3 regions of the Erwinia pyrifoliae DSM 12163 genome follow, and region 1 is predicted to be linked to each of the others. Evidence: predicted binding sites of a transcription regulator. Region 1 holds the regulator's gene; each other region holds the start of a gene.
What was found. The regulator CRP, encoded in region 1, controls carbon source genes, mostly activating them, when cyclic AMP is high. The targets are predictions, from matches to a motif close to ATGTGANNNNNNTCACAT.
Positions count from the first base shown of each region.

Region 1 (3,284 bases):
GCGTGGTGCCCATTGTCAACCTTGAGTGGATCCAGAAACTGGTGCGCGATACCAGCGAACGCGGCCACTCGCGCGAAGCGGTGATGGATTCCGTGGTGCGATCCATGGAGGATTACATCAACTTTATTACCCCGCAGTTTTCACGCACCCATATTAACTTCCAGCGCGTTCCGACCGTGGATACCTCCAACCCGTTTGCCGCCCGTGGCATCCCTTCTTTGGATGAGAGTTTCGTGGTTGTCCACTTTCAGGGGCTGGAAGATATCGATTTCCCTTACCTGCTGTCCATGTTGCAGGGTTCGTTTATCTCACATATCAAAACCCTGGTGGTGCCGGGCGGCAAAATGGGGCTGGCGATGGAGCTGATTATGGGGCCGCTGGTCAAGCGGTTGATTGAAGGAAAGAAAATCGGCTGACGTTCTTTCCTTTCACCGCTAAGCGAAGGGGCTGGATCAGGCCAGTGCGATAACTTCATAACTGTGACTTATCTTCACCCCCTTGCCCAACATGATCGCCACCGAGCAGTATTTTTCCGCAGAGAGATCGACCGCACGCGCTACCGCGTTATCCGCCAGCGCGGTTCCGCTGACCATAAAGTGCAGGTTGATGTGGGTGAAGATACGCGGTGCCTCTTCGCGGCGTTCTGAGGTCAGTTTTACTTCGCAGTCAGCCACGCTGTGGCGGCCCTTTTGCAAAATCGAAACCACGTCTATGGCGCTGCAGCCGCCGACGGCCATCAGCACCATTTCCATCGGGCTTGGTGCTTTATCGCCCGAATTACCATCCATCAGCACCTGATGGCCGGATGAGGATTCTCCCAAAAACGTCATCCCTTCAACCCATTTAACCCGTGCCTGCATAACAACATCCTCCAATTCATTTAGTTACAGCAGAGTACGCCGCAGTCACTTAAACGGCAACGCTCTCTTTTTCTGACTATGCTGAAGCGAGACAACAGAAGACAGCCATCCCAAGCTGTGCTACAAACGAGGCTGTAAATTTCATCTGCATCATGATGTTGGTGAAAACGAAACGACAGCATACGGCTTGCCCCGGAGCGACCCGTGTCTTTTCCTATCGGAACGCTTGACTATGTCAACGCCTGGCAGGGATTCAGCCCCCCGTATATCCCCAATATTTACGTGCGGCAGCAAGGGGATCGTGGCACTTGCTGCGTGGTAAACCGGATGTATTCAGGCCAGATGACAACAGAGGATAACAGCGAATGGTTCTCGGCAAACCGCAAACAGACCCTACTCTCGAATGGTTCCTGTCCCATTGCCATATTCACAAATATCCATCCAAAAGCACGCTGATCCATCAGGGTGAGAAGGCGGAAACCCTTTACTACATCGTTAAAGGTTCAGTAGCGGTATTAATCAAGGATGAAGAAGGGAAAGAGATGATCCTCTCTTATCTCAACCAGGGGGATTTTATCGGCGAGCTGGGCCTCTTTGAAGAGGGCCAGGAACGCAGTGCCTGGGTACGTGCCAAAGTAGCCTGTGAAGTGGCTGAAATCTCTTACAAAAAATTCCGTCAGCTGATCCAGGTCAATCCTGACATCCTGATGCGCCTGTCTTCGCAGATGGCGCGTCGCCTGCAGGTCACCTCGGAAAAAGTGGGTAATTTAGCTTTCCTTGATGTGACCGGACGCATTGCCCAGACGCTGCTGAACCTGGCAAAACAGCCCGATGCAATGACGCACCCGGACGGGATGCAGATCAAAATCACCCGTCAGGAGATCGGCCAGATTGTTGGCTGCTCGCGCGAAACGGTCGGTCGTATACTGAAAATGCTGGAAGATCAAAACCTGATCTCCGCACACGGTAAAACCATCGTCGTTTACGGCACGCGTTAATCGCCCCTGAACCCACGGCGCGCCAGCCTCTGTCGCGCCTTTTTCTATTTGGTGCGGCTGATGTGGCGCAGAATCATTTATCAACCTGAAGTTAACTACGCACTGCGGCAAACGCTGGTGCTGTGTTTGCCGGTTGCACTTGGCTGGCTGCTGGGAGATTTACAGAAAGGTCTGCTGTTCTCACTGGTTCCCGCCTGCTGCAACAATGCCGGGCTGGATACGCCGCATAAACACTTCTTTAAACGCCTGATGGTGGGCGGAGGCCTGTTCGCCGGCAGCAGTTTTATTATCCAGTATGCCGGCGCCCAGGGGATCCCGCTGCCGCTGATCCTGCTGCTGATGGCGATGCTGCTGGGGGTTACCGGCGAGATCGGCCCGCTGCATGCCCGCCTGATGCCCGCCTCGCTGATTGCCGCCATCTTCACCCTTAGCCTCGCGGGGAAAGTGCCGATGTGGCAGCCTCCGTTACTGTATATCCTGGGCACCATCTGGTACGGCGTATTTAACTGGTTCTGGTTCTGGCTGTGGAAAGAGCAGCCGATGCGCGAAACGCTCAGCCTGCTATATCGCGAGCTGGCTGACTACTGCGAGGCAAAGTATCGCCATTTAAATCAGTTGAACGATCCCTCAACCGCCATGCCGCCGCTGTTTGCCCGCCAGCAAAAGGCCGTCGACCTCATCACTACCTGTTACCAGCAAATTCATATGCTGGCAGCCAACCGCAACCAGCACTACCAGCCTTTGACGCGCGCTTTCCAGGTGGCGCTTGACCTGCAGGAGCACATCGCCGTCAGCCTGCATCAGCCGGAAGACGTGCAAAAACTGGTGCGCCTGAGCCACGCCGAGGCGGTGATCCGCTGGAATGCGCAGCGTATCGCCGCCCGTCTGCGCGAGCTGGCTGACGATATCCTGTATCACCGCTTCCCCAAACGTTTTGAGATGGAGCAGCCGCTGGAAGCGCTGGAGAAGGTAGTCCATCAGCATCCGGATAATCCGGTCGGTCATTTTTGCTACTACCATTTCAGCCGTATTGCGCGCGTGCTGCGCACTCAACGCCCGCTTTACCGCCGCGATTTGATGGCCGACCGTCAGCGCCGCCTGCCGCTGCTGCCGGCGCTGAAAAGCTACCTTTCGCTTAAATCTACCGCTTTGCGCACCGCCGCACGCTATGCGGTGATGTTGACCTTTGCCAGTACGCTGGCGCTGTTTTTGGCTATGCCGAAGCCGTACTGGATACTGATGACCATGATGTTTGTCAGCCTGAACGGCTACAGTGCCACCCGGGTGCGCATCCAGCACCGGGCGCTCGGCACCCTGGCCGGGCTGGCGGTTGCCGCACTGGCCCTGCGCCTGCATGCTCCTGAGTCAATGACATTACTGGTGATGCTGGCCATCACCCTGGTCAGTTACCTGATTTTACGCAAGT
Region 1 is NC_017390.1:3,703,071-3,706,354, forward strand. It holds gene EPYR_RS16910 (phosphoribulokinase) at 1-416, shown strand, start outside; gene EPYR_RS16915 (OsmC family protein) at 453-860, opposite strand; gene crp (cAMP-activated global transcriptional regulator CRP) at 1,226-1,858, shown strand; gene EPYR_RS16925 (YccS/YhfK family putative transporter) at 1,919-3,284, shown strand, end outside.

Region 2 (3,284 bases), 1.6 Mb from region 1:
GATGCCACCCAGCGCCAGAACCTGCTGCACCGGGATATCCTGCTGTTCGAAACACTCCATGATGGCGCGTGCGCCAAAGGCGGTGGCGGCAATAAAACCGCCGAACAGCGCCGGGGCATCGGTGCCGAGATTCAGCCCGGCGATCACCCCCTTCAGACGCTGGTTAGCGAAAGGGGTACGTCGGCCGTTAAACCAGTCAAGCACCACCGGAAGATGGTCGAGCTGCGGTTCGGCAGCCCATGCGGCGGTCAGATCTTCCAGCAGCGTCTGGCTGATCTGCTCAAGCTGTTGGCGCAGCGCGGGCTGCTGCCGCGCTGCCTGTACCAGCGGCCAGCTCAGCAGGCGGCTGAACCACGCGTACATATCGCCGAAAGCCGATTGCCCGGCCTCCAGCCCAATCATGCCCGGCAGTACACTGCCGTCCACCTGACCACAAATACCGTTAATCGCCCGGCCGGCGACCCGTTGTGCATCGGCAATCAAAATGTCGCAGGTTGAAGTACCAATCACCTTCACCAGCGTATAGGGCCTGGCTCCCGCGCCAACTGCGCCCATATGGCAGTCAAACGCGCCGCCGGAGATAACCACTTTGCCCGGCAGGCCGAGTCGGGCTGCCCATTCGTCACTGAGCTGGCCGACCGGGCGATCGGCGGTCCAGGTTTCACTAAACAGGGGATAATCGAGGTTACGCGTCAGCGTGGGATCGAGGGCGTTAAGAAAGCGTGCTTGCGGCAGACCTTGCCACAAAGGGTGCCAGAGCGATTTATGCCCGGCAGCGCAGCGCCCACGTTTCAGCGAGTCAGGCGCGGTGGTGCCGCTTAATAATGCCGGAACCCAGTCGCACAGTTCGACCCAGGAGACCGCCGCCTCACGCACGGCGGCGTCAACGCGGCTGATATGCAGGATCTTGGCCCAAAACCATTCCGACGAATAAACGCCACCGATAAAGCGAGAATAGTCCTCAAATTCACCACTGTGACAAAGGCGGGTGATGGCTTCCGCCTCTTCAATGGCGGTGTGGTCTTTCCACAGCACAAACATCGCATTGGGGTTGTCGCTAAACTCGGGGCGCAGCGCCAGTACCCGACCTTCACGGTCGATGGGGGCGGGGGTGGAACCGGTCGAGTCGATGCCGATACCGACCACGTCACGACGTTGTTGCGGGGTGAGTTGAGTGACAATGTCACGAATAGCCTGCTCCAGCGCGTCAATATAATCCTGTGGATGCTGGCGAAACTGATTGCGCGCCGGCACAGAGTAGCGCCCGGCCTGCCAGCGCGGATAGGCCACCACCTGCTTATGCAGTTCGCGCCCGCTGGCGCACTCCACCGCCAGCGCGCGCACCGAATCGCTGCCGAAATCCAGGCCGAGGGTAATGGCACCCGTATACATAGTGATCCTCCAGGCTTCCTGTGTCAGTTACTTCTATCCTGGGGATCTGGCGAGGCGATGGTTAGGTTACGCAGGCTATAAATATGTATTTTTCTGTCGTCACCGACGCTTATGCGATCGCCTTCAAATGTTGCATAAAGGTTAAATTCACTGAAGTTATGGATAATCCAGCTGTAATTTCAGGCTGTGATAGCGCTCTACCTATTTATGCGTAGTTGCAGGTAAAACAAAGCTGCAACCGTCACTGGCAGGACGTCAGTGCTGAGGTTATGCCTGTTTTTAAAAGCGTTTAATGATTAGATGGTCATTTTGTTACCGATTACACCTTCTGCCTGATACGGGCGCTTAAGCGGAGAGCATCATGCACAAATTGATTAAAACCCTGGCCGCGATAGGTTTTACCGCCGTTATGTCACATTCCGCTTACGCGGAAACGATGAAACTCGGTTTTCTGGTCAAGCAACCGGAGGAGCCATGGTTCCAGACCGAATGGAGATTCGCCGATAAAGCCGGTAAGGAGCTGGGTTTTGAGGTGATAAAAATTGCCATACCGGACGGAGAAAAAACCCTGAATGCCATCGACAGCCTGGCGGCCAGCGGCGCTAAAGGTTTTGTTATCTGCACCCCGGATCCTAAACTCGGCGCGGCGATTATGGCAAAAGCGCGTAGCTATGACCTGAAGGTGATTGCCGTTGATGACCAGTTTGTCACGGCAAAAGGTAAACCTGTAGACAGCGTGCCGCTGGTGATGATGGCGGCGACCAAAATTGGCGAACGTCAGGGCAATGAGCTGTACAAAGAGATGCAGAAACGCGGCTGGGACGCTAAAGAGACGGCGGTGATGGCCATTACCGCCAACGAACTGGATACCGCGCGTCGCCGCACCGCCGGATCGATTGCGGCGTTAAAAGCCGCCGGCTTCCCGGAAAAACAGATCTACCAGGTGCCGACGAAATCCAATGATATTCCCGGCGCATTCGATGCCGGTAACGCGTTGCTGGTGCAGCATGCCGAAGTTAAACACTGGCTGATCCTCGGCATGAACGATAACACCGTGCTGGGAGGCGTGCGCGCCAGCGAAGGGCAGGGTTTCAACGCCGCAGATGTTATCGGTATTGGCATTAACGGCGTGGATGCCGTGAGTGAACTGTCAAAAGTTAAGGCGACCGGGTTCTATGGATCGCTGCTGCCAGGCCCGGATGTACACGGCTATCGCAGCATCAAAATGCTGCATGACTGGGTAACAAACGGCACAGAACCGGCCAGATTTACCGAAGTCACCGACGTGGTGCTGATCACGCGTGACAACTTCAAAACCGAGCTGGCGAAAAAAGGGCTGATGTAATCAGCACGTCATCCGTTCAGCACATCTGACCGGTTCTGGCCCGCCTGTCAGTGGCTACAACATAATGGGGGGAAATATGACTACGCAAGCTTCGCTCAGCTTCCACGGCATCGGTAAAACCTTTCCCGGCGTCAGGGCGTTACAGGATATCAGCTTTGAGTGCCACGCCGGGGAAGTCCACGCCCTGATGGGCGAAAACGGCGCGGGCAAATCGACCCTGCTGAAAATTCTTAGCGGCAACTATCAGCCGGGCGCGGGAGAGATCCGTCTGCGCGGGCAGCCGGCGAAATTTGCCAACACCACCGATGCGCTTAACGCCGGGGTGGCGATCATCTATCAGGAACTGCACCTGGTGCCGGAGATGTCGGTGGCAGAGAATATCTTTCTCGGTCAGCTGCCGCAGCGCGCCGGGCTGGTTAATCGCGCCAGGCTGCGATCGGAAGCCGCCGGTCAGCTGATCGGCCTTGGCCTGGATATCGATCCCGACCTGCCGCTGAAATATCTCTCGCTGGGTCAGTGGCAGATGGTTGAGATTGCCAAAGCGCTG
Region 2 is NC_017390.1:2,098,185-2,101,468, reverse strand. It holds gene EPYR_RS09355 (ribulokinase) at 1-1,392, opposite strand, end outside; gene EPYR_RS09350 (arabinose ABC transporter substrate-binding protein) at 1,754-2,737, shown strand; gene araG (L-arabinose ABC transporter ATP-binding protein AraG) at 2,814-3,284, shown strand, end outside.
Region 2: the regulator CRP is predicted to act here: its motif matches at 1,504-1,521, upstream of EPYR_RS09350 (arabinose ABC transporter substrate-binding protein).

Region 3 (3,284 bases), 1.2 Mb from region 1:
TTAAGTTCCTGATAGTTGGCGCGGCGCTGTTGCAGGTCGATTTGGATTTGCTGCATCAGCTGGCGGTCTACTTTTAGCAGCCTGACTACGGCAGCGGTAACCAGGTAACCCAGCGCCGGAATAGCGGTAAACAGCAGCACAATGCCGTTCAGCGCGGAGGGGCTTTGCTGTTGCGCTGTGGCATCGTAGCCGTACCAGGAGAGCAGGAACCCGACCATCGCCCCGGCCACCGCCAGACCCACTTTAAGGAAGAACAGATTGCCGGAAAAACTGATCCCGGTAATGCGCTTGCCGGTTTTCCATTCGCCGTAGTCATCGACGTCAGCCATCAGTGACCAGTGCAGCGGTGAGGGGATCTGGTGCAGGATGTTGAGCAGGAAATACATCACCAGAATCAGGATGGTGGCCTGTGGATCGAGGAAGTAGAAGCCGCCGGAAAAAGCGGCCAGCGCGATATTGGTCCAGAAGAAAACCTTTAGTTTGCACCAGCGGTCGGTCAGCACTTTTGCCAGCGTGCTGCCAATCATCATGCCAACCACGCCCAGGCTGATAAACAGCGTGGCAAACTGGGTTGACTGCTGCATTACCCAGGTGACGTAGTACATGGTGGCCGCCATGCGAATAAAGCCAGGGCAGACGTTACACAGCGTCAGCAGCAGAATGCGCACCCACTGGTCGTTTTTCCACACGTCACGCAGATCGGCTTTCAAATCATCATGACCCGGCACAGCCGGGCGAATACGCTCGCGCACCGTGGCGAAGCAGAACAGAAACATAAACAGACCCATCAGCGCCAGCACGCTCATCGCCATCTGATAACCGCGCGCTTTGTCCGCGCCGCCAAACCACCCGGCCATCGGCAGCAGCGAAAGCGAAAGGATCAACGTGGCAATCCCCACCATCACGAAGCGGTATGACTGGCAGGAAACGCGCTCGCCCGGATCGTTGGTAATGACACCGCCCAGCGAGCAGTAGGGTATATTGATGGCGGTGTAGGTCAGCGACATCAGGAAATAGCTGACAAAGGCGTAGATAACCTTGTTGTCATAGCTCCAGTCCGGGGTGGTAAACATCATCACGCTGAACAGCACGTAGGGCAGGGAGATCCACAGCAGCCAAGGGCGGAAACGGCCCCAGCGGCTCCGCGTGCGATCGGCAATAGCACCCATTATCGGGTCAGTGATTGCATCCAGAACCCTGACCGATAGCAACAGCACGCCCACCAGCGCCGGGGCAAGGCCAAAGACATCGGTATAGAAGTAGTTAAGGAAGAGCATGATGGCACCGCCGATCATATTGCACCCGGCATCGCCCATTCCGTAGCCAATCTTCTCTTTGACAGTGAGTGCAGCGCCATTCATCGATCATTCTCCCGCTGTGGTTGGTACAGCAGAGTATTGACCCTTAACGGCCACAATGTGCAGGTACAAAACGTCGCAGAGATGGATTAAACGCGTGGAGGATATTAAATGTGAGGCAGATAACAATTCGGCCAGCGTGGCTGGCCGAATGAAAAGCGGGCTTGATGATTACGTGCGCTGCGTGCGGGTTTTAATCCAGTAACCAACGGCAAGGATCAGCACCCACACCGGGATCAGCCAGACGGAAATCGCCATACCGGGCGTGATGGCCATTAATACCAGTATCGCAACCATAAACAGCAGACAGATCCAGTTTCCCAACGGATAGAACAGTGCAGGGAAGCGAGTTTGCACTCCCTGATGATTTTTCGTACGGCGGAATTTCATATGCGCCATGCTAATCATTGCCCAGTTGATCACCAGAGCAGACACCACCAGCGCCATCAACAGAGCAAAAGCCTCGCCGGGCATCAGGTAGTTGAGCAGTACACAGAGGCCGGTAGCAACGGCAGAGAACAGAATTGACACCACCGGCACGCCCCGGCGGTCCACTTTCAGCAACGCTTTGGGCGCGTTGCCCTGCTGCGCCAGTCCAAACAGCATGCGGCTATTACAGTAAACGCAGCTGTTATATACCGATAGCGCAGCGGTCAGAATTACCACGTTAAGGGCGTTTGCTACCAGCGTATCACCCAGCTCGTGGAAGATCAGCACGAACGGGCTGGTATCAGCGGTGACCCGCGTCCACGGCAGCAGTGAAAGCAGCACGGCCAGCGAGCCGACATAGAAAATCAGGATGCGGTAAATCACCTGGTTGGTGGCTTTTGGGATGCTCTTTTCCGGGTTATCCGCTTCGGCTGCGGTAATACCCACCAGCTCCAGGCCGCCGAATGAGAACATAATGGCAGCCATCATCATCACCAGCCCGGTGAAACCGTGAGGCAGGAAGCCGCCCTGCTGCCACAGGTTGCGCACGGTAGCCTGCGGCCCGCCGTGACCACCAAACAACAGCCAGCAGCCAAACAGGATCATAGCGATGACCGCCACCACTTTAATGATGGCGAACCAGAACTCCATTTCACCAAATACTTTTACGTTCGTCAGATTGATGGCGTTAATCAGCACGAAGAACGCAGCGGCAGACATCCAGGTGGGGATCTCCGGGTACCAGAACTGAATATACTTACCGACTGCCGTCAGTTCAGCCATGGCGACCAGCACGTACAGCACCCAGTAGTTCCAGCCAGAGGTGAAACCGGCAAAATTACCCCAGTATTTGTAGGCAAAGTGGCTGAAGCTTCCGGCTACCGGCTCTTCCACGACCATTTCACCCAGCTGGCGCATAATCAAAAAGGCGATAAAGCCGGCGATGGCATAGCCCAGTATGACGCCGGGACCCGCGGATTGAATGACCGATGCGCTACCGAGAAAAAGTCCTGTACCGACGGCACCGCCCAACGCAATCAGCTGAATATGGCGATTTTTTAAGCCGCGCTTCAGCGTATCGCCCTGCTGTTGTTCCATAGAAACCTCGTTCTTATAAGTGCCTGTGTCAGGCTTTAAACCCTGCCATGCCCTATGCCGCAGAGTTATCAACTGTGATTTTCGTCCTGATGGTGTAACGATGCCAGCTCATCCCGGTGAGAGTTTGTCACCTTCCTGTGACCAGGTGCGTGACGTTGTCATTATTCTGTATCGAAAACTTTACGCTGTGTTTTGAGCGAAATAGGGGGCAGAAGCTACCCCAGCGCAGAGAATAGTGATATGCGCGTATTAATGCACCTGGTTTCGACTTATTATGAGCAAGCTTGCCTGAAAAATAAGCGATTGCACCAGATTCATCTTCCCTCATCTTTTGTCACAAATTCGCAAAAATGACGAATAACATTCTCTTATGACTCCCCGGTACTTCTTCCACTAACT
Region 3 is NC_017390.1:911,698-914,981, forward strand. It holds gene EPYR_RS04055 (glycoside-pentoside-hexuronide (GPH):cation symporter) at 1-1,361, opposite strand, end outside; gene aroP (aromatic amino acid transporter AroP) at 1,530-2,885, opposite strand.
Region 3: the regulator CRP is predicted to act here: its motif matches at 1,470-1,487, upstream of EPYR_RS04055 (glycoside-pentoside-hexuronide (GPH):cation symporter).